2 regions of the Paenibacillus sp. V4I9 genome follow, and region 1 is predicted to be linked to the other one. Evidence: predicted binding sites of a transcription regulator. Region 1 holds the regulator's gene; the other holds the start of a gene.

Region 1 (20,941 bases):
CTGAACAACCTGCCGGTGAAGAAACAATGGGTCGGCTTCCACTCGCTGCCCCAAGGGCAAATCATCGTTGATCAAGGCGCCAAAGCGGCCCTGCTCAGCGGTGGCAAGAGCTTGCTTCCTGCAGGCATCACAGGCGCGGCAGGTGACTTCCACCCCGGTGACGTCGTCGAGGTGCTCAGTACCGAAGGCGCACTGCTAGGACGCGGCGTCGTCAACTACGCGGCTTGGCAAGTGCAAGCCGCCGCAGGGCTATCGACCGATGAGGTCCAGAAACGTGTGGAAGTTGCCCGAATTGAAGTCATTCACCGAGATGAATGGGTTCCTTTAACCTAATGAAGAAAGCGAGGCTCTCCCAACTATGAGACAACAACGATTGCTTAACCCAACTCTACGTGACGTTCCGGGAGATGCAGAAGCCGCTAGCCATAGACTGATGCTGCGTGCGGGATTAATACGACAGCTCTCCAGTGGTATCTACTCCTATTTACCCTTAGGTCTTAAAGCCCTGCAAAACATACAACAAATTGTCCGAGAGGAAATGGATGCAGCCGGTGCACAGGAAATGCTAATGCCAGCTCTTCACCCTTCCGAATTATGGAAAGCCTCTGGCAGATGGGATGTCTATGGCCCAGAGTTGATGCGTCTGGAAGATCGGAACGGCCGAGAGTTTGCACTAGGAGCTACCCATGAGGAAGTCATCACGACGATCGTGAAGGACGAGATTCATTCCTATAAGAAGCTGCCTGTCACGCTATATCAGATTCAAACGAAATATCGCGATGAACGTAGACCTCGGTTCGGTCTGCTCCGCGGACGAGAGTTCCTCATGAAGGATGCCTATTCCTTCGACCGTACGGAAAGCGGACTAGATGCAAGTTATCAGAGTATGTATAACGCTTATGATAACATTTTCACACGATGCGGATTGCAGTTCCGAGCGGTTGAAGCCGATTCCGGCGCTATCGGCGGGACAGATACCCATGAATTCATGGCCCTGGCTGATGTAGGTGAGGATATAATCGTCCACTGCACCTCCTGCCAGTATGCAGCGAATATTGAAAAAGCAATCGGAACGCTACCAGAACAACAGAAATCCAAGCGAGTGGATAACATTTTACCAACTTCGCAACCAGTGAAAGTTCACACGCCGCAAGTGACAAGCATCAAACAGCTTAGTCAATTTCTACAAATAGATGCCAATCAAATCATTAAATCTGTTGCCTTACAAGCAGATGGAGCACCCCTTATTGTCCTCCTGCGAGGCGATTATGAATTAAATGAGATCAAGCTGAAGCAAGCTATTGGGGCTGTTGAGGTCTCCATGCTTTCCGAAGTAGACATAGAGAAGCTAGGATCCATTGCCGGTTTTATCGGTCCCATTGGACTCCAGAATGTGAGAATCATCGCTGATTCCTCTATCAGGGGCTTGAAGGATGCTGTCGTAGGAGCCAATGAGTCCGATTATCATTTGGTTCATGTGGAGGTCGAACGCGATTTAGGAACGATATCTTATCATGACGTACGCAATGTCGCCCAAGGTGAGTTATGTTCCCATTGTGGGCACGAGCTCTCTTTTGCGAAAGGGATTGAACTTGGCCACGTATTTAAGCTCGGCACCAAATACAGCAGTTCCCTTGGCGCAACGTTCAGCGACGAGAATGGGGTCTCCGAGCCCATCATTATGGGCTGCTATGGCATTGGTGTCTCACGTGTGCTAGCTGCCATTATCGAGCAAAACTATGATGAACGAGGCATTATATGGCCTGAATCCATTACACCATTTTCCATTCATCTTCTGACCGTTCATGTTCAGGATGAAGCTCAAATAAAATTATCCGAAGAGATTTATACAACGTTAGTTAGGGCAGGCTACTCCGTCCTATGGGACGATCGGGATGAACGTCCTGGCGTTAAGTTCAATGATTCGGATCTACTCGGCTTCCCTTTGCGAATAACAGTCGGCAAGAAAGCAAGTGAGCGAGTAGTAGAATGTAAGGAGCGCAGAACCGGCAGTCAATATGAACGATCTGTCGAGCATATACTTACGCATTGCCATTCTTTATTCCAAACAGGAGGTCGATCTTCCCATGAGTGAAGTCGTTCAAAAATCTAAATTAGCCAAACAAGCTGCCCAGACCATGGGTAATCTCACAACTGAACAAAAGAATGCGGCACTACTTCTTATGGCAGATAGCCTTGTAACGGAGCAGCAAGCGATTATCGAAGCGAACGCCAAAGATTTGCAGCGAGGCAAAGAATTAGGCACAAGCGCTTCCCTGCTCGACCGTTTAGCTCTAAATGAATCCCGCATCGCAGCGATCGCTGAAGGTCTGCGCCAAATAGCCGAGCTCCCAGATCCTGTTGGGGATACATTGGAAGCCTTTGAACGTCCAAACGGGCTGCGCATTCGTAAAATCCGTGTGCCCCTTGGTGTAGTCGGCATTATTTATGAAGCAAGACCTAATGTGACCGTTGATGCTGCAGGTTTGTGTCTAAAGACAGGCAACGCAGTCGTTCTGCGTGGCGGTTCTTCCGCTTTATTTTCCAATGAGAAAATCGTTGAAGTTCTGCACGGTGCATTAGGCCGTTCTGCCATCCCCGCTGATGCACTTCAACTGATTCTAAGCGCAGACCGCAGTTCTGTGGATGAAATGCTGAAATTAAATGGACTCATCGATGTGCTTATTCCAAGAGGCGGGCATTCACTTATTCAAAATGTTGTCAATAACGCCTCTGTTCCTGTCATTGAAACAGGTGCGGGTGTATGTCATACTTTTATAGATGAAAGTGCACAGCTCGATATGGCCGTTCGCATCGGGATCAACGCTAAAGCTCAGCGTCCTTCTGTTTGCAATAGCATGGAAACACTACTTGTGCATGAGTCTATTGCAGAAAAGCATTTAAGTGCCATAGCAGAGGCCTTCAAAGGTGCTCATGTTGCGCTCAAAGGTAACGAACGAGCTCGTGAGTTAGTACCTAGTATGCAAGTTGCCGAAATCGAAGATTGGAAAACCGAGTATGGGGACTACATTCTTAACATCAAAGTTGTGAAGGATCTCGATGAAGCCCTTGCTCACATTCGTGAATACGGCACCATGCACTCTGAATGTATCGTGACGGAAAATGCAGCCAATGCCGAAAGATTCTTACAGGAAGTAGATGCAGCGGCTGTTTATCACAATGCTTCGACTCGCTTCACCGATGGTTTTGAATTCGGCTTCGGAGCGGAAATCGGCATCTCCACCCAAAAGCTTCACGCTCGCGGACCGATGGGTCTGCCATCGCTAACTTCAACCAAATACCGCGTTTATGGAAGCGGACAAATACGCGAATAACCATTTAAAATTCAAGGAGGAATGTACGATGTCCACTACTTTATCCCAAACCAAAATTGCTTTTGTCGGCGCTGGTTCGATGGCGGAAGCGATCATTCGCGGACTCATTGAAACCAAAGTCGCTGATCCCCAAAATATATATGTAATGAATCGTTCGGATCAAGACAGGTTAGCTTTCCTACGTTCGGAATACGGTCTGCAGGCAACATCTGACCCGTTAACGAAGGAAACCTTTCTACGTGAAGCTAATGTCGTCGTACTCTGCATGAAGCCTAAAGATGTAGAGAATGCCTTCGCCGAGCTGCAGCCGCTATTGAACGAACAACAGCTTCTCGTTTCGGTCATTGCTGGGCTCTCTATCGCGAAAACAGAAGCTCTGCTTCAAACCAATATGCCGATTGTTCGCACAATGCCGAACACGTCCAGCACAATTGGTCTAGGAGCTACAGGGATGAGCTTCTCCTCCAAGGTCAATGCTACATTCAAGCAAGTGGCTACGCAAATGTTTGAAGCTGTTGGTATTGTAACGATTGTGGAGGAAGAGAAATTAGAAATTCTGACAGGCGTATCCGGCAGCGGTCCTGCTTATGTCTACTATTTCATGGAAGCCATGATCAAAGCTGGCATTGATGGTGGCCTTTCCGCAGAAGATGCACACCAATTAACACTTCAAACAGTGCTCGGAGCCGCGCATATGGTTCAGCTTACGCAAGAAAATCCTGCTGAGCTTCGTCGCAAAGTTACATCGCCAAATGGGGCAACGCAAGCTTCTATTGAAGCGTTGGATCGCTTTCAGTTTAGCGAAGCTATCTCACAAGCGGTATTTCGTTCTGCAGAGCGAGCCAAAGAAATGGGCGAACAAATTGCTGCGCCAAGTCCCGTAGCGAAATCCTCTTAATATCATGAGGTCTAATTCTATTTAAAGCAGGTGAATGTTTACGATGAACGCATATTGTCTAGCCACCTATCGGAGTTTCGATGAGAAAGCCGATTTTCATAAAAAAGCAACAAGCATCGCTGTCGGCCTTACGGTTGGCAGCTGGACCGAACTGCCGGAAGCGCAAAAAGCGCAAATGGAGAAGCATTTAGGGAAAGTCATTTCGGTTGAAGTGCATGAGCCCGCTCATGGAGAACCAATTTCACACCGTTATGCCGATATCACAATCGCATATCCTGATATTAACTTCAGCAGGGACATCCCTGCCTTGTTGGTCACTGTATTCGGAAAGCTGTCGATGGACGGCAAAATAAAGCTAATTGACTTATCCTTCTCATCTGACTTCTTATCTGGCTTCTCCGGTCCCAAATTCGGTATGCAAGGTGTGCGAGAGCTCCTCGGTGTGCATGATCGCCCTTTATTAATGAGTATCTTTAAATCCGTTGTCGGGTATGAGCTTCCAGCTCTGCGTGAACAATTTTATTTGCAAGCAGCCGGCGGTGTGGATCTTATTAAAGACGATGAGATCCTGTTTGAAAATCCATTAACACCATTGGAGAAACGGATCGGGATTTGCCTGGAAGCAGCCGCACAAGCCACGAAGGAAACAGGGCAAAAGCTGCTCTATGCTGTCAATTTAACCGGTCCTACATCCAAGCTTGCAGCTCAAGCCAAGAAAGCAATCGGTGCTGGAGCTAACGCTTTACTATTTAATGTATTAGCTTACGGTTTCGATACGCTGCATGAATTAAGCTCCGATCCGGAAATCACGATTCCCATCATGGCTCATCCAGCCATGGCTGGTGCGACTTATCCGTCACCGCACTATGGGATATCTGCTTCTGTGCTGCTTGGCAAGCTCATGCGTTTGGCCGGAGCAGATTTAGTGCTCTTCCCTTCTCCTTATGGCTCTGTCGTTATGCCTAGAGAAGAGAACATGGCCATTAAGCATGCGCTTCTAACTGATGATTTACGAAAAGATTACACCTATAACGCTCCTGCCGATGTACAATTGAAACTAGCTTCAAGCTTTCCGGTCCCTTCCGCAGGCATTCACCCTGGACTTGTACCGCTTATTCTGCGTGATTTCGGCAAGGATGTCATCGTCAATGCAGGTGGAGGCATTCATGGACATCCACTCGGTACGATCGCGGGCGGGCAAGCCTTCCGTCAGGCAATTGACGCAACTATGCAAGGAATTACACTTCAAGACTACACCCAAACACATCCAGAGTTACAATCAGCTATTGACACATGGGGGACTCCCGAATGAGTAAGGAACGCATTATTTTTTGCGACTTTGACGGTACCATTACCGTGAACGATAACATCGTTGCCATCATGAAGCATTTCAACCCAGCTGGTTGGGAAGCTATCGTAGACCGAATTTTGGACAAAAGTATATCCATACGTCAAGGTGTTGGTGAGATGTTCGCCCTCCTCCCTACTTCCCGTAAGGATGAGATTGTCGAATATGCGATCAACAACGCAGTGATTCGTGATGGATTCAAAGAATTCGTAGATTATTGCAAAGAACAGAATATTAAGCTTTTGATTACGAGCGGCGGCATTGATTTTTTTATCTATCCACTGCTGAAGCCCTTTGCAATCCCAAGTGAACATATCTACTGCAATGCCAGTACTTTTAAAGGAAACACCATTGAGATTTTGTGGCCAAACCGATGTGACGAGCATTGTGCAACAGACTGTGGGATGTGCAAAACAAGCATTATCCGCTCTTATGACGCTAATCGATATGAGCGAATTATTATCGGTGATAGTATTACGGATTTCGAAGGCGCTAAGCTGGTTGATACGATCTTTGCTCGCTCTCATCTCATCGATATGTGTAAGCAGCTAGACTATCCGTATCACCCATTCGATACTTTCTTTGATATTATGAAGCAATTGGAGGCTGAACCTGTAGTATGAGTATTTTACTGGAAGAGAAGCAGCGTGCATTCGCTGATTTGCGTGATATTAAAGCTAATTTAGCGGCCAGAGGATGGTTTCCTGCAACAAGCGGCAATTTGTCTGTTCGTGTGGGCGGCTTCGAGCCTGACGCATTCACTTTCGCTATTACATCAAGCGGTAGAGATAAATCCGTGCAAACACCTGAGGATTTTCTACTCGTTAATGAGAAAGGCCAACCGACGGAAGCTACAAGCCTGAAGCCATCGGCAGAAACCTTGATTCATAGTGAAATCTACCGCTTAACAGGCGCAGGCGCCATTTTTCATGTACATACGATATTCAATAATTTGATCTCTGAACTGTATTGGGAACGTAAAAGCATACCCGTAGACGGTGTTGAACTTATTAAGGCTTTCAATATTTGGGATGAAGAAGCTCAAATCGATATTCCCATTTTACCCAATTATGCTGAAATCCCTCGTATCGCCGAGCTGGTGGAAGGTGCGATTGTTCCGAGAATTCCAGGTATCGTGCTTCGTAAGCATGGCATTTATGCTTGGGGAGCAAATGCTTTTGAAGCTAAGCGCCATCTCGAAGCATTCGAGTTCCTTTTCGAATATGTATACCGCTCGCACTTGCTGCATAAAGGCAATGAATAGCTTTATTTGAATAAAAAAGTCAAAAAGTCAGGTCCTTGCCCAAATGGGCGATGTTCTGACTTTTTTTGTCTCATAGAATCACTCAGGATGGGTAAAACTACTTTTACTTGTTAAATCCGTTTGCAAAGGAATACAAATACGCCTATGTTCTCAGTCATTAATACTAGTTTATTTTTACTTCTATTCATCTCTTATGTGTATATTAAAAAAAACATGAATCTTTTTGAGGTCTTTGTTTATTGGTTTTGGGTCTCACTATTCGGGGAAGATTTTTCTGAAATTGTAGTAAGGAATTTACAGCTGATTGTACCTTATCGCACTTACCAAATATTCTGGGATACCATGTTCTATTATTTATTATTATTCCCTATGTCCATGATTTGGTTTCTGCACTTTTATTTAAAAATGAGCCGTAAGGGGCAGCGCGTGATTCTCACTAGTGTTTATACCCTAATATTAGCTAGCATGCATATAATTATGGAGCTTGCCGGGTATGTATATGTCGTGCACTGGAAATTTTGGTGGTCTTTAATAGTGTGGCTAACTTTTATCGTTTCTACTGTGGGACTCATGTACGTACTTCGTTGGTTGAAAGGTAGGGACAAACAACCTGTATGATCTTAATTCCACCGATTCATTTTGACGCAAACGAAGGCTTTGCTACGATTATTATGATCGCTTTGATCCTGATATATTGCATGCTTCCTAAGCGAATTCCACTTCCCATCGCATTGCTCATTATGATATTCAACTCCTATTTGGGACGAGCCGTCGATAATATCTTATCTTCCTCATACCCTTATAATGTGTATGATATTATGGATACCTCAAACTATGATTTGTTCGATTTTATGCTTTACACGATTCCTTTTCCTCTAGTTGGCTATTTCTATGTGTATTTCTATGACAAGTATCCAATTCGTGCTCCTTTTCAGTTTATACATATCCTGGTTTGGTCGATTGCCTCTGTTGGCTTTGAAGCTCTTGCTGTCACCTTTTCGGTGTTTCAATATTATGGTTGGGAGCTTATCTACTCGTTTCCTGTCTATCTCTTAACCTTTGGTCTGAACACACTTTTATTTAGTCTGGCTAAAAAGCATTACAAAAACTGGCAGCCCCAATGAAAAAACGTCCCATTTTCTCCAGTTGAGAACTGTGAGAAGATGAGGACGTTTTTCTAATTATCTGGATTGCCTGAATCGTTGCGAATATTCCTTTGCTTGGTCCACAGTCGCAACTCGATTGCGGCTCCATTCCAGTAATATCCGGTCAATGTATCGGAAGTGTACTTTACCTGCAAATACAGCTTCTTTGAGAGCCGTCATAATGAGCTCTTCTTTGTACATATCCTTATCCAACCAACCGCTGATTGTTTCCAGCTCCATCGGAGTTAACGGACGTGCAAATTCTTTTTCAAATGTTGAATAAATATTTTTGGCACTCTCATCAGACGGAATGGATGCACGGATCGTGCTTAACTCTGCCATCTGCTGCTCGGCCACCCGTTTGGCTAATTTTTGGTATAACGGCGTAAGATTGTATCGCTCACTGCGTATCCCCGTTATTTCTGCTGTATCCTCATCGATCGCGATGAACTGCTCATGAATCAATTTCTGCAAGCTGGCAATGACCAAATCTGGTGAAGCCGACATACGGAATTGAATCTCATCCGTGGTTGGAAAATCGTTGTTTTCTTTTTCCAGAAATGATATCAAATGAATCAGTGTCATGACTTCAATTTCGCTCAACTGAAGGGCGCGGTAATTTTTTAGAAGAAGGCTTGGGACTCCGACATTCCCTTCCAGAAAGCCGGCTACAAGGACAGCTTCTATCTGCTGCTGTGTACTAGATTGCATTACTTATCCGATCCCCTTTCTACCGATGGTCGATAAACCCTTTTACGGGTACAGACGATATAAGAGACGAGGAAATGGAATCGTTTCGCGCACGTGATCCAAACCACAAATCCAAGCAACCGTACGTTCAAGTCCAAGCCCGAAACCGGAGTGCGGCACGGTGCCATATTTCCGAAGATCAAGGTACCATTGATAAGCTTCTTTTGACAGCTCATGCTCCTGGAAGCGCTGCTCCATTAGCTCGGGATCATCAATCCTTTGGCTGCCTCCAATGATTTCTCCATACCCCTCAGGCGCAATCATATCGGCACAAAGCACGACTTCCGGACGGCTAGGATCAGGCTTCATATAGAACGCTTTAATTTCTGTCGGCCAATGCGTAATGAAAACCGGTGTTTCATATTGAGCAGCAATCGCTGTTTCATGCGGAGCACCGAAATCCTCGCCCCATTCGAATTCATGACCGTTCTTTTGTAAATAGTCTACAGCCTCATCATACGTAATTCGCGGGAAGCTGCCTTGAATTTTCTCCAACTTCGTTGTGTCTCTCTCTAAGGTTTCCAGCTCTGTTGCACAATTTTTGAGCACGGTTTGAACGATATAAGAAACAAATTGCTCCTGTACTTCCAGGTTCTCGACATGATCGACAAAAGCCATTTCCGGCTCAATCATCCAGAACTCGATAAGATGTCTGCGTGTTTTGGACTTCTCTGCACGGAATGTAGGGCCGAAAGAGTACACACGTCCAAGTGCCATCGCGGCTGCTTCCATATAGAGCTGTCCGCTTTGTGTAAGGAAGGCATCCTCATCAAAGTATTTGGTGTGAAATAAATTCGTTGTTCCTTCGCACGAGGAAGGGGTTAGAATCGGTGGATCGACTAAATGGAAGCCACGCTCATTGAAAAATTGCTGTACGGCTTGAATAATTTGAGCGCGAATTACGAGAACCGCACGTTGGCGCGGACTCCGAATCCACAAGTGGCGGTTATCCATCAAGAAATCAACGCCATGTTCTTTCGGTGTTATCGGATATTCTTCCGTCACTTGAATGATTTCAATACCTAGGACATCAAGCTCATAGCCGCCTTTACTCCTTGTATCCTCTTTCACTTTTCCTGTTATGTAAAGTGAGCTTTCCTGCGTAAGCTTAGAAGCGGCTTCCCAAACTTCTTCTCCTACATCACTTTTGACTACGACACCTTGTATATATCCGGAACCGTCTCTTAGTTGTAAAAACTGAATTTTACCACTTGAACGTTTCTTGTTTAGCCAACAGCCAATGGTGACCGACTCGCCGACATGATGTTTAACTTCGTTTATCGTACATTTCATTCCCTTTTTAACCTCCTTAAAGTCATTATATTCAATAAAATTCCAAACCTCGGCCTACCAAACACTTCTTTATTGTACACTATTTCCATGAGAAAACCTCTATCAAGGCTGTTCAAAATCAGACGGTTTGTGATTGGATAAGTCCATAAGTATCTCGAGCAATCACCCACTCCTCATTCGTTGGGATCACAAGCACTTCCACTTTGGAGCCTTGCTTCGTAATCCGTCGCTCCAGGCCTCTCCCTTGGCGGTTCGCTTCTTCATCGAATTCCACACCGAGGAATGTCAGGCGTTCGCAGACCGTTTTGCGAAGCAGCTCGGAATTTTCTCCGACGCCAGCTGTAAAAACAATCGCATCGACGCCACTCATCGACGCGGCGTAAGCGCCTATGTATTTGCGCAGCCGATACTCATACATCTCAAAAGCAAGCGCGGCATTCTTATCGCCCGCCTCCAGTGCTTCCACGATCTCCCGCATATCGCTGGAGATCCCCGAGATCGCCTGCAGCCCGCTGTGCTTATTCAGCATGGAGCTGATCTCGCCAAGCGTCAAATCCTCCTTGCCCATCGCATAGGGTACGATAGCCGGATCGAGATCGCCGCTGCGCGTGCCCATCATCAGCCCTTCGAGCGGGGTCATCCCCATGCTCGTATCCACGGACTTGCCGCCCATCACGGCGGCGCAGGAAGCTCCGTTACCGATGTGACAGGTAACGAGCTTCAGCTGCTCCAGCGGGCGGCCTAGGAAGGCTGCGGCACGTTCACTTACGTAGTTGTGCGAGGTGCCGTGGAAGCCATAGCGGCGCACCTTGTGCTTCCGGTACAAGGCCATCGGTACCGGGTATAGGTAGGCATGCGCCGGCATCGACTGATGGAAGGCGGTGTCGAAGACGACGGCCTGCGGCACGCCGGGCATGTTCGCCTCCACCGCTGATATGCCGAGCATATGCGCCGGATTGTGGAGCGGCGCCAAATCGAAGAGCCGCTTGATCTCCTTCTTCACCTCGTCATTAACGAGGACGGAGTTCTTGAAGGATTCGCCGCCGTGAACGACTCGATGGCCGACGGCGTCGATATCCGACGTGGACACCAGCACGCCGTGTTCAGAGTGCACAAGCAACTCCAGCACCTTGCGAATGGCTGTCGTATGTTCGAGAATTTCTCTAACCTCATGAACTTCGGCTTTCCCCGTCGGTTCATGCGTCAATATCGCCGTTTCCATCCCGATTCGCTCTACCTTACCCTTGGCGAGAACAGCTTCATTTTCCATTTGGAAGAGTTGATATTTAAGCGAAGAGCTCCCTGCATTTATAACGAGAATATTCACAAACGGTCACCATCCTTATCATAACGGAAAAAGCCTTCTCCGGTTTTGACTCCTAGATGACCCGCTCGTACCATTTGTTTCAATAGGAAGGACGGACGGTATTTCATGTCTCCATAATCGCGAAACATGCCTTCAAGCGCCGCATGTACGGAATCTAACCCGAATCGGTCACACATTTCCAGTGGACCATATTTGAAATCATAGCCGATCCGCATGGCGTTATCGATATCCTCAGCGGAAGCTACTCCTTCGGACAGTGTGTGCAGCGCTTCATTGATCAATGTACAAATAAGCCTTGTTGTAATGAAGCCAGGCGACTCCGTGACTTTAATACTTTTCTTTAAAATAAGCTCGTCCACGAAATGGCGGGTTTGTTTGAAGGTTTCGTCCGAGGTTTTCATCGCTCGGATAATTTCGACGAGATCAATTTTCGCCACGGGATGCAAAAAATGAAGTCCAATCACGCGTTCGGGATTCGTGGTAACTGCCGCAATCTCCGTCACGCTAAGAGTGGATGTATTCGTTGCTAAAATAATGGCTGGTGAACAAATTTGATTCAGTTGGAAAAATACATGCTTTTTAGCATTCAAGTCTTCTGAAATTGTCTCTATAACCATATCGCAAGCAGCCATATCTTGCAGTGAATCGGCTTTTCTGATTTTGGCTAAAATCAGCTTTTTCTCCGCTTCTGTCAATGACCACCGTTCTATTTGCTTATCTAAGCTGACCGTAATCTGTTCAATTGCGCGTTCCAGCTTATCTGTTGTTTTTTCAACGAGTAATACGTCCAAACCGCGGGCAGCGAGCATTTCAGCAATCCCCTGTCCCATCGTTCCTCCGCCGATTACACCAATTGTTTTGAATACCATACCATGTTTCTCCTTCTCTCACGCTGCGTCCTTTACCTACTTCTTATTATTCACATTCTCAATGAATTCTCTATCCAACCTCGTCTTGAAAACTCAATCATATCATACAATTTTTGTTCTCCAATTTCATTAGTATACACAAAACATTCGCGAGATTATCTCAGCTTTGACACAATTCCTGTTCGTATGGGGGAGTAGCTCAACTTATCCACAGTTAGTTAATGGGCATAAAAAATCATACCCGCTCCCTCTTTTTCCGATCAGTTCTGACTCACCAAAGATGGATAACGCAAATTCCATCAGCAACACGAAAAAACCGCTGGCTCAGGGGCCAACGGTCAACTTATGCACTTTTCGAAACAGAAGCATCAAACAGCTTGCGGAACGTGTCACCAGAAAGAACTTCTTCTTTCATCAAAATCGCAAAGGAATGTTCGAATACACTATGCTGCTGCTCTAACAGCTCCTTCGTGCGAATCATGAGCGCATCAAGGATGATCGTATTCTCTTTCATGAGCTGATCCTTCGTCACCATATCACGGTCAATGATCCCGAGGGAAGTAAGTCCGGAATCCATCATATTACGAACCATGGAAAGTGACTGCTCAAAATCGTTACGCGAACCTGTACTGCGTCCACCATAGAAGATTTCTTCAGCCGCGGCGCCACCGAGAGCAATCATGATTTGCTGCTCAATATAATCCTTGGTGTATAAATAATGATCTTTCGGTGGATTATGACGCACATATCCGAGCGCTTTCCCCCGCGGACTAACAGTAACCTGAGAAACAGAGCCAGGACGTACAATTTCAGCAACAATAGCGTGACCCAATTCGTGATAAGCGACGCGCTCTTTTTCCTCTTGCGCCGTTTCTTTATCCGTTCTTTCCCCCATCATCACTTTATCAATGGCGGAAGCTAGATGGTGCTGTTCGATAGCCAATTTATCTTCTCGCATGGCATAAATGGCGGCTTCATTTAGAACGCCCTCTAGCTGTGCGCCAGAGAAACCAAAGGTTTGATCAGCGATCATATCCAAAGAAACGCCTTGAGCCAGCGGTTTATTTTTTACATGAATATCGAGAATGGACAAACGACCTTTCTTATCCGGTAAGTCCACTTCAATGTGACGGTCGAATCGTCCTGGACGCAATAATGCACTGTCAAGAATTTCTTTACGGTTCGTTGCTGCAATGATCAAAATACGGGGAGCATCATTCGTATGAATGCCATCCATTTCAGTTAATAGCTGGTTCAGCGTCTGATCGTACTCACGATGTTGACCGCCATCCCGTTTACCGCCAATAACATCAATCTCATCAATAAAAATAATCGCATTGTCTTTGCCTTCTTTAACAGCGCGTGTTCGAGCTTCCTTAAAAAGATCACGTACACGACTTGCACCGACACCGACATACATTTCAACAAATTCACTACCTGACGCTGCCATATAAACAGAATTCGTATAGTGTGCGGCAGCTTTAGCCATTAACGTTTTACCTGTTCCAGGAGGGCCAGTAAGCAGAATCCCTTTGAGCGGACGAATTCCTAATTTCTTAATTTCTTCATGCTTGATTAGAAAATCAAGAGCTTCCATCAATTCTTTCTTAGCGCGATCTTGTCCACCAATCTCATCAAACGTCAAATATGAAGGTGTACGATTCTTGCTTTTACGATCACCACCAGCAGATATCCCAGCACCGCCGCGGCCTTTAATCATGTAAAACAAGGAAACACCCAATACACTAACAAACAAGATAGGTATCACATTCACACCTAGAAAAGCTAAAAAGATCAGAAGAACCGGTATAAATCCAATCCCAATTTCTTTATATATTTTACTCATTCGGCCACACTCCTATCTGGGATGTTCTAGGTAGCATGATGAATTTAGTGGCATCACCATCTGTCAAACGAATATATACATAAGTTTGGTCCATTTCACTGTCTACTTTCATATTTGGAACACCCTCAGCATATTTCTGAAGAGTTGTTGGAATATCTGCATAATGCTTCGTTTCCATCGCTTGTGCTACCTCAAATAATGCTTTAGACCACCACTGATCCAGTTTCTCAGACGGGTTGCTCTTCACATCGATATTCACAGAACGCTTACCGATAATGGATGCACCATCCTTATGAATACGTTCGACAACATTTCTTAAATTGGCGTCTGGGTTTAGTTTAACTTCTATATCAACTTGGTTATTGTCCAGTTTCATCGTTGAGCTTGCCACACCGGGAACCTTGCCAATGATATCAGATAATGGATTCTCCATAGCTAAACTTGTATAAGCGAACCAACCACCGAATAAAACTCCAGCAGAGATAATAACACTCATGACGACAGGTAAGAGACGCAGCTTCATCAGTCAACGTCCCCCTTTCTATACGTATTTTATTGCTTCAATTGCTATACGATGAGTATATCACTTGATACATACATTAGCTTTATGAAATGAGTGGAAACAACAAAACTCAGCCTAATGCAGGCTGAGTCGGTACGTATCTATATAGTGTCCATCCTTGAAATTGTAATAATCATAGAAATAGCGTGTACCGCTGTTTTCTTTCTTTTTATAGAAGACTTCCCAGACATATTCGTTACCAAGCTTGCCAGGCAGCACACGTTCTATTTCAATCTCTGGAGCTTTTTTAAGCACCGTGTCTCGTACTTGCGTTTCAGTGAACGATTCAGAAGTCATCTCAGCATGTATATCTTTGTCTGAAACCCAAACGATAACGCCTTGACCCAGCTTGTCTTCCCCATAAACGATTTGAAGCGGCTCATCTCCATAGAAGAAATCCACCTTGGTTGCTTTCGTCATAATACTTTTCTCATACGCTGTTTCTACCGCTTTGCGCTTATCGTCCCAGTGCTCATTCTGAACGTTTAAATAAAAGCGGCTAAGCACTACACCAAGTGTCAAAATAATAAATACACCGAATGTTATGATCCTTGTTCGCTTTGCATTCATGAACGCCGCTCACCTCCCCAGACCAACTTAAAAGGCATTCACTTAGCCGATGAGCTTATCAAAGCATTGTTCAAACTCACGCTTAATTTTTTCTTCATCAAGTGTTAAACATTCACCCTTGCGGACAATCCAATTTCCGTCTACACACACATCCACTACATCTTTTGCACATGCAGAGTAAACAATATGGGACACGAAGTCCGTTTTCGGGAGGAAATGAGGTTGGTCGATATCCAGTGCGATGAAGTCTGCCTTCATACCAGCCTGCAGTAAGCCTACATTGTCTAACCAGATGGATTCTGCACCCATTTTCGTTCCCATAAGAAGCGCCTCTGCAGCAGGCACAGCTAGAGGATCGCCAGAAACACCTTTGTGAATCAACGCGGCGAGTCTCATTTCTTCGAACATATCCAAGTTATTATTGGATGCCGCTCCATCCGTTCCAAGCGAAACCTTCACGCCAGAACGAAGAAGTTCAGGAACTCGGGCAACACCACTAGCAAGCTTCAGATTGCTTCCTGGGTTGTGGGAAATACGAACATCATATTGCTTAAGGATACTGATTTCTTCATCTGTGAGATGTACACCATGCGCAATAAGCGTCGGTCTGCTGAACACGCCATGCTTTTCTAGATGAGCAACGGGTCTTAAACCGTATTGATCAACATTTCCTTGAACTTCACGACTGGTTTCTGACATGTGGGTATGGATAGGTAAGTTTAAATCATGGGCCACTTGAACAATCCGTTCTATATACTCCGGTGGACATGTATAGGGTGCATGTGGAGACATCATGGTCGTGATTCTTCCATTCGCACCGCCATGCCAGTTTTTAGCAAACTCGGTGGCTTCTTTCAATTTAGCATCTTGTACTTCCGGTGGACAAAGACCTATAATTCCTCGGGTCAAAACACCGCGCATACCTGACTCTTCAACGGCTTTAGCAACTTCGTTCATATGGTCATACATATCCACAAAAGTTGTCGTACCACCTTTAACCATCTCTAGAATCGTTAACTGTGTCCCCCACTTCACATCTTGGGCGCTGAATTTGGCTTCCATCGGCCACATTTTCTCTTCTAACCATATTTGGAGTGCAAGATCGTCACCGTATCCACGTAAAAGCGACATCGCTGCGTGACCATGCGTATTCACAAGACCCGGCATATAAAGCTTGTTCGTGCCGTCAATCACTTCGTCATAATTTTCTCGGGGTTCAGGTATTTCCTCACCGATGTATGTAATCTGGCTGCCCTCAATAACCATACAGCCCTTTATAGACGATTTTGCTTCATTATTTGAAATAAAAATACCGTTCGTAATTAATGTTTTTTTCATACTAAAAATCCCTCTCTATGCTCATTCTATTAAAGACATTGCTTTTTAAACTTTACATCTTCGGGCTTGTAAAATCAAGGAAGCCAAGTGATGTTAAGAAATTGTTAAATGTCACGGAATTTTCGTTGCTTTCGATGCAATTGTTATGATACTTTTAACTTTGTGAGTTTTTTCTACCATTTGGTCTGTTTATCTTATATATTCGATCAAAAACTAGTACATATAGTAAAATATAGGAGGATTATATGACAACGTTATTCACGAAAAAGAACGAAGTCGATTTCTTGCAACTTCTCATCCGTGCTGCAGAAAACGCATTGCAAACTGCTCAACTATTTCGCACAGCCATGATGGGTGATAAACCGCCTATTGAGTATGTAAAAGCGATTAACGATTTAGAGCATGCAGGCGATTCCATTACTCACGAAATTTTTAAAGGTTTAAACAAAGTATTTATTACACCGATTGATCGTGAAGACATTATGGTTCTAGCCTCCAAAGTGGATGATGTAACAGACGGTATTGAAGCTACAATTGCTCGTTTCGACTATCTTGCTGTATCCCATACAGATTCTTATATGAAAGAGTTTTCGGCTGTCATTGTAGACTCTTGCCAACATATGCTGGATGCATTCAAGCTTCTGGCGAAGAAAAAATACATGCAAATCCCCGAGCATACGGTTGCTATTAATTCCCTTGAGAATGACGGAGACCGTTTGATGCGCGAAGGGATTCGCCAAATTTTCATCACACGTAAAGATGTGTACGAAGATTTTAAACTAAAAGAAATTTATGAGCGTTTGGAAGAAACAACGGATGCTTGTGAAGATGTAGCCAATATCCTTGATAGCGTTGTACTTCGCTATTCATAAGGCACATTCGTGTCCTATGTCTACGAAGAAAGTTTTCCAAATGGAAAACTCTTAGGAGGAAATCATGTTAACTTATTTAATCGTTATCGTTGTGCTTGCTTTACTTTTTGATTTCATTAATGGATTTCACGACACGGCTAATGCGATTGCAACTTCCATTTCCACACGTGCATTAAGTCCACGTGTAGCCATCGCCATGGCCGCCACTCTCAACTTTGTCGGAGCCATGGTTTCCTCTAAGGTTGCCAAAACCGTTGGAGGCAGCATTGCTAACCCAGCCAAAATTGAAAACGGCGTTGAAATCGTCATCGCTGCCTTACTTGCGGCCATCATTTGGAACTTGTTGACCTGGTATCTGGCGATTCCTTCATCTTCTTCGCATACACTCCTTGGTTCTCTTGCTGGAGCTGTTATTGCTGGAGCTGGGGTCTCTGCGGTGAATTGGAATGGTTTTACTCAAATTATTATCATTTTGGTTTTATCGCCCATTATTGCTTTCGCCCTAGGTTACCTAATTATGATCTTGATCAAGTACATCGTTATATGGTCTGGGAACACTTCAAGATCGAAACTAAATCGCATATTCCGTACCTTGCAAATTTTATCCGCGGGATTACTTTCATACTCCCATGGTGGAAACGATGCACAAAAAGCAATGGGAATTATCGTATTTGGTTTAGTCGCAGCCGGTGTTCAAACAGACCTGGAAGTACCCGTATGGGTGAAAATTGCTGCCGCTCTGGCCATGGGACTTGGAACATCCATCGGTGGATGGCGAATTATTAAAACCGTTTCCGGTAAGATTGTTAAAATCGAGCCGATCAATGGCTTTGCCTCGGACTTAACGTCATCACTCGTTATTCAATTCTCTACTCATTTGGGTAAACCATTGTCAACGACCCATGTTATTTCCTCCGCGATTATCGGAACAGGCAGTGTCATGCGCTTCCATGAGGTTCAATGGGGCACGGTTGGCCGCATGTTGATCACTTGGATTATTACAATCCCAATCAGCATCGTGCTTGCATTCTCGATCTATTTTGTTCTATTCAGATTCATTTTCTAAAAATAAAAAGGCACGACCCAAGCTTTGGGTCGTGCCTTTTTCTAATCCAAATAATAAGCTAAACTTTGCAATTCTGTTGTAAAATCTGCATGATGCACGCGCACTTCGGGAGGAACCCTAATAATGACTGGAGCAAAATTCAATATCGCTTCGATTCCGCATTCAATGAATTGATTGGCTACATTTTGAGCTTCGTTCGCAGGAACCGTAATGATGCCGATGCGAACGCCTAATTCAGATAAAACATTCTTCATCTCATGCATCGGTTGAACGATTAGATTGTTGATCGATTCCCCTGCCTTACTTGGCAATGCATCAAATACTGCGACAATTTTCATATCATTCCGTAAATAAGTATTATAATTGCATAAAGCGCGACCTAAGTTACCTGCTCCAACAAGAGCAACTTGAATATGGCGATCCAACTTCAGGATCTGTCTGATCTTCTCAATTAAGTAAGCAATGTCGTAGCCGATTCCCTTTTTACCGAATTCCCCGAAATAAGCCAAATCCTTGCGAATCTGTGCCGGATTCAGATCGAGCTTTTGACCCAAATCCTGCGAAGATACCGTCGAAACATTTTTCATTGCAAGTTCATTCAGAAAGCGTAAATAAATGGGCAGCCTCCGGACGACAGCTTCCGATATTTTTTGTGTTTTCAACTCTACGCCTCCCCCATCCACTCTTCAATCCTAGGTAACATTTGCTCGGTCGTCATATGCTCAATCTTCGGACCAGGCAATGAATAAAGGAAGTGCTTGCCATAATACGTATCAATGACACGAGTATCATAGATGATTACGATGCCTTTATCGGATGCACGTCTGACAAGTCGGCCAAAGCCCTGCTTAAATCGAATGACAGCCTGCGGCACAGAAAATTTCATAAATGGATTCTCGTTGCGTTTCTTAATATTTTCACACTTAGCTTCAACAAGTGGATGATTGGGCGGTTGAAACGGCAATCTGATAATAGCTAGACAGCTAAGGGCATCTCCTGGAATATCGACACCCTCCCAGAACGAGCTGGTGCCCAGTAGGACGCACATTTTGTTATCTTGGAACATCCGGGTCAGTTTACTCCGATTACCGCTGTCAACCCCCTGCCCGAGCACGGTAATCCCATGTGGCTTCAAGAGATCCTTCATGCCGGCATAAATTTGCTTAAGCATGCGATTCGAAGTACACAAAATCAACATACGTCCTTTGGTAATTCTCGCAACATCACTAAGTGACCCAATAAGTGCGTTGATAAAAACAGGATCACCGGCACCTTTGATCGTCGGGAAGTCCCGAGGAATTACGACGAGAGCTTGCTCTCTGTAATTAAATGGAGATGGCAATTGAACGGTTTTCAGCTTGCCCGATTCTTCGTCCTCAGGGATAACTAACCCTAATTGATCCGCTGAATATTGAAAAGATTTATTAACAGATAAAGTCGCGGAGGTCAGGATAATACTGTCTTTGGTCTCAAAGAAATGCTGCTGCAACAGCCCACTTACATCGGTAGGTACTGATACAAGCTGCAGCGATTTCGATTTGGCATAGGTGCCCGCTTCCATCCAATATACATAACCCTCATCGGCCATTTTCATAAAAAAGTGCAGGGCATCCCGATGATTGTACAGTTCCTTTACCGTGCCATTCAAATCGGTGACTAATCCTTGGACCCCGAAAACTTCCTGCATATCCTTCACTTCATTTAACAATTTATCAAGTGTGCGGAGTAAATCATTCGCATTCAAATAAATATTGTCTTCCATAATCAGAAGCTCTCGCCATTCGGGCGGAAGTGTTTCGGGCTTCATCCGCAGCACGAACTGTGAGTTTTCCGATTGCGAAGGATCGCTCCTTGAGGATAACAGTTCATAGAGCGCTTCGCTGAGCCGATCCCAATCCTCTTTGATTTGCACGATTTTGGGATAGAGCCCGTCAATGGTTTGACTCCAAGAGGCCGTGCGTTCCTGCTGCTCATCCGATTTCTGCAATCGAAACCGCAGCATTGGTAATTGGCCACTGCGATTATCTTTATATAGCCAAATCAACGAATGATAAAATGCTGAAGAATGCAGCTCAATACCAAGATGCTTACTTGCCACTTCTTCGAAGTGATGAGCCTCATCAATGACAAGGTGCTTGTAAGACGGTAGAAGGCGGTTTTCAGCCTTCATATCCGTGAAGAGGAGGGAATGGTTCGTGATGATCACATCGGCCGTATTGGCATCATTCCGAGCGCGGTGATAGAAGCATTTCTTATACCAAGGGCACATGCGATTCAAACAAGAATCTGTGTCGCTTGCAACTGAATACCAGAACTGCGCACCCTTATTTCCAAAATGCAGCTCCTCTTCATCACCATGCTCCGTTTCACTAAGCCATACAACCATCTGCGCTGCCGTTATCGGATCTTCCTTGCCATTCTCGTAATCACGTGATGTTAGCTTTGTCTCGAATTTACG
Region 2 (3,745 bases), 3.1 Mb from region 1:
TTCGATTTCAAGAGCATCTGGTTCTGCCCCGAAATCGTAGATTGAGCTGATCATGTTATTCCAAAGCCGCTCGGGTGAATAGTCCTAGTGGTTTTTTCTTGTAAAATGGATATTCACGGAAGCTTTGGTTTTTCAGAGGATAAGTTGGATAACATATGATATAATGGACGAGGTTTGTCGTACCATGACGATATTTTTTGTGAAATACATATAAAACTCAGCTCTTTAGGAGGAAATTATGGGGAAGTTATTTATTTGTGATCATCCGTTAATTCAACATAAGTTAACTTATATTCGGGATGAGAATACGAAAACGAAGGATTTTCGAGATCTCGTAGACGAGGTTGCGACTTTAATGGCCTATGAGATTACGAGAGATATTCCGCTTGAGCATATTCAGGTGAAAACGCCTGTGACTACAGCAGATTGCCGTATTATTTCTGGCAGAATGCTGGGACTCATTCCGATCCTGCGTGCAGGTCTGGGTATGGTAGATGGGATACTTAAGCTGATTCCTGCTGCTAAAGTTGGACATGTTGGACTCTACCGTGATCCTGACACGCTTCAACCTGTCGAGTATTATGTGAAGCTGCCGACAGATGTCCTGGAGCGGGAGTTAATTGTTATTGACCCGATGCTGGCCACAGGCGGATCCGCGAATATGGCGATTGAAGTGCTGAAACGCAGAGGCTGTACGCAAATGAAGCTGATGTGCTTAATTGCAGCACCAGAAGGGATCAAAGCAGTTCAACAAGAGCATCCAGATGTTGATATTTACGTAGCTGCCGTTGATGACTACCTGAACGATCATGGCTATATCGTACCGGGACTTGGTGACGCAGGGGATCGTCTGTTCGGCACTAAGTAATTGGCTTACGAAGTAAGCTTTCCTATGGAAAGCTCTAAAGTTAATGCTTACGAAGAATAGCTTTCCTACGGAAAGCTCTAAGGGGAGAAGAAACCGATGAAACGTTTAAAAGTCATTACGATCTTCGGAACAAGACCCGAAGCGATTAAGATGGCTCCGCTTATTTTGGAGCTGGAGAAGCATCCTGAACATATTGAGTCCCTTGTCTGTGTGACAGCTCAGCATCGACAAATGCTGGATCAGGTACTCGATATTTTCAAAATTAAACCGGATTTCGACTTGAACGTCATGAAAGACCGCCAAACGTTAAATGAGATTACGATGCGTGTATTGCAAGGTTTGGAGCCTGTCTTCCAAGAAGCTAAGCCTGACCTGATTCTCGTTCACGGCGATACATTGACGACATTCCTTGCAAGCTATGCGGCATTCATGCAGCAAATTCAAGTGGGACATGTAGAGGCAGGTCTTCGTACGTGGAACAAAATGTCCCCTTACCCGGAGGAAATGAACCGTCAATTAACGGGTGTGCTAGCGGATTTGCACTTTGCGCCAACTGGGCAATCGGCTGATAATCTGCGGAAAGAAAATAAATCTGAATCCCAGATTTATGTGACGGGGAATACGGTTACGGATGTGTTTAAATACACGGTACAGGAGAAATTTGATCATCCTGTTCTGGAATGGGCAGCGGGCCGCAAGCTGATCTTGATGACGGCGCATCGCCGTGAAGCGCAAGGTGAGCCTCATCGTCAAATCTTCCGTGCAGTGAAACGTATTGCAGATGAATTCGAAGACATTGCGATCGTTTATCCCGTACATCCAAGTCCTGCAGTCAAGGAACCCGCACATGAGATCCTGGGCAATCACCCACGCATCAAGCTGGTAGACCCATTTGACGTATTCGAGTTCCACAACTTCTATCCGCACGCCCATATGATCCTGACAGACTCTGGTGGTCTTCAAGAAGAAGCGCCGTCTTTTGGTGTGCCGGTTCTAGTTCTGCGGGATACGACAGAACGTCCTGAGGGTATCCAGGCAGGTACGCTTGAACTCGTTGGAACGGATGAGGAAGTGGTCTATGAGCGTGCTCGCGCGCTTCTAACCGATCCAGATTTATACAACAAAATGAGTCAAGCCGCCAACCCTTATGGGGATGGAAAATCGTCTGAACGCATCGTGCAAGCGATACTTTATCACTTCGGCAAGACCTCTGAGCGTCCGGAAGCATTCTAACCGTGACAAAATCATGACAAACGCTACAGCGTACAGTTCGACTGTTTGGTTTGGAAACTCGCAAACCCTAGAGCCGCAAGGCTCTGAGTGGTTTTGTAAGAAGTCACAAATGAAGTTCCGTCAATTGACAAACCTTGCATGGCTTCGATACAATGAATGAGGATTCGTAGCACTATGTCTACGAAGCGGGTTTTCCTATGTGGAAAACTCTCAGGAGGATGCGATGAAACGGCCAAATCCCAATGATAATCCGTGGCGGGCAGTAGCGTTAACTAGTGCAATTGGTATTGACCTCGTTGTTTGTTTAGGAGCCGGATATTTTCTCGGCGATTGGTTGAGTCACACACTAGGGGGACAGCTTTGGTTGTTAGGCGGATTTTTGCTCGGGCTTGTAACCGGAATCATTAGCATTTACTTCATGATAAAGCAGTACGGAGGGCTATGATGGATGACTTTTCAGCCACTCTGAAAACGGTTCAAAATGTATTTCTTTTCTTCTTATCCTTTTGTTTGGCTGCATGGGCGCTTCTTGTCGACTACAGGATTTACATTGCCGGTATTATGCTTGGTTCGATTGCGAGTATGATCAGCGCAAGGTTTTTAGCCTGGAAGATTAACAAGCTGGCAGCAGCTGCGATAGAGCAGACCGGGCGGAAGGTAACCCTAGGTTTTCTTACTAGGGCAGCAATCGCTGGGTTCGTAGGTTTGGTTGCCGTAAGGTATCCCGAACATGTTGCGTTATCTACAACGATCGTTGGATACTTTTTTGCTCAATTGGCAACACTCGTACTGGGTATTCTTTCTATTCGAAAGTCTAAGAAGTAATTCCACGATGTAACTTCAATGGATGAAAGGGGTGAAAATGGAAAACATGGAACATCACGCACCAGAATTTGAGTGGTTAGGTATTCACTTCGACGCATCTGCACTCATGATGATCGGAATTACCACCATTATCGTGCTTATCCTTGCAATCGCAGGGGCCAGCCGAGCATCGGTAACGAATCCTTCGAAATTGCAAAACTTTATGGAATGGACCATTGAGTTTGTAGAAGGCATTATTGGAAGCACGATTGGTTCGAAGCATGGCAAAGGCTTTATCGCGCTTGGTCTTACGCTCATTATGTACATCTTTATCGGCAACATGCTTGGCCTTCCGTTCTCGATCGTGACTGAAGATCATGTATCATGGTGGAAATCACCGACAGCAGATATCGCTGTAACAGGAGCGCTTACGGTTATCGTCATCTTGCTCAGTCATTATCTAGGGGTAACTCGTAATACGAAGCATTATTTCGCGCATTACTTTGAATTTAAAGGGGCTATGCTGATCCTTCATTTGATTGAAGTTGTATCGAAGCCGCTTACGCTCGCTTTCCGTCTTTACGGTAATATTTATGCAGGTGAAATTATGATATCTGTCATCATTGGGGCAGGCTGGTTTGGGATTGCGCCTCTCTTCGTATGGCAGGGCTTCAGTGTGTTCGTTGGTGCAATTCAAGCCTTCGTATTTACGATGCTAACAATGGTTTACATCTCGCAAACGTTGATTCACGAAGAAAAGCATTAAGAGTAAGACTTACCTCGGGAAGTCTCGAGTCACTTATACAAAAACAAACTTAAGAATTTGAGGGAGGATTTTAT

Evidence for each region. Region 1 encodes Rex, which represses fermentation and respiration genes when NADH is low (regulators of the CRP and FNR family bind a similar motif). Its sites were predicted from a motif close to TTGTGAAATATTTCACAA; they were not measured.
Region 2: the regulator Rex is predicted to act here: its motif matches at 2,193-2,210, upstream of QFZ81_RS34465 (AtpZ/AtpI family protein).

What each region holds. Positions count from the first base shown of each region.
Region 1 covers NZ_JAUSZE010000001.1:4,389,195-4,410,135, forward strand. The annotation lists gene proB (glutamate 5-kinase) at 1-333, shown strand, start outside; gene QFZ81_RS20585 (proline--tRNA ligase) at 359-2,095, shown strand; gene QFZ81_RS20590 (glutamate-5-semialdehyde dehydrogenase) at 2,088-3,335, shown strand; gene proC (pyrroline-5-carboxylate reductase) at 3,364-4,233, shown strand; gene QFZ81_RS20600 (2,3-diketo-5-methylthiopentyl-1-phosphate enolase) at 4,277-5,545, shown strand; gene QFZ81_RS20605 (2-hydroxy-3-keto-5-methylthiopentenyl-1-phosphate phosphatase) at 5,542-6,204, shown strand; gene mtnB (methylthioribulose 1-phosphate dehydratase) at 6,201-6,845, shown strand; gene QFZ81_RS20615 (hypothetical protein) at 7,460-7,969, shown strand; gene QFZ81_RS20620 (DnaD domain protein) at 8,027-8,701, opposite strand; gene asnS (asparagine--tRNA ligase) at 8,744-10,033, opposite strand; gene QFZ81_RS20630 (acetate/propionate family kinase) at 10,152-11,360, opposite strand; gene QFZ81_RS20635 (3-hydroxyacyl-CoA dehydrogenase family protein) at 11,357-12,229, opposite strand; gene QFZ81_RS20640 (AAA family ATPase) at 12,573-14,075, opposite strand; gene QFZ81_RS20645 (hypothetical protein) at 14,068-14,598, opposite strand; gene QFZ81_RS20650 (cell wall elongation regulator TseB-like domain-containing protein) at 14,713-15,207, opposite strand; gene QFZ81_RS20655 (amidohydrolase) at 15,250-16,545, opposite strand; gene QFZ81_RS20660 (DUF47 domain-containing protein) at 16,791-17,417, shown strand; gene QFZ81_RS20665 (inorganic phosphate transporter) at 17,482-18,483, shown strand; gene QFZ81_RS20670 (redox-sensing transcriptional repressor Rex) at 18,525-19,145, opposite strand; gene dinG (ATP-dependent DNA helicase DinG) at 19,148-20,941, opposite strand, start outside.
Region 2 covers NZ_JAUSZE010000001.1:7,473,483-7,477,227, forward strand. The annotation lists gene QFZ81_RS34450 (ABC transporter substrate-binding protein) at 1-45, shown strand, start outside; gene upp (uracil phosphoribosyltransferase) at 239-868, shown strand; gene wecB (non-hydrolyzing UDP-N-acetylglucosamine 2-epimerase) at 965-2,101, shown strand; gene QFZ81_RS34465 (AtpZ/AtpI family protein) at 2,325-2,546, shown strand; gene QFZ81_RS34470 (ATP synthase subunit I) at 2,543-2,926, shown strand; gene atpB (F0F1 ATP synthase subunit A) at 2,964-3,671, shown strand.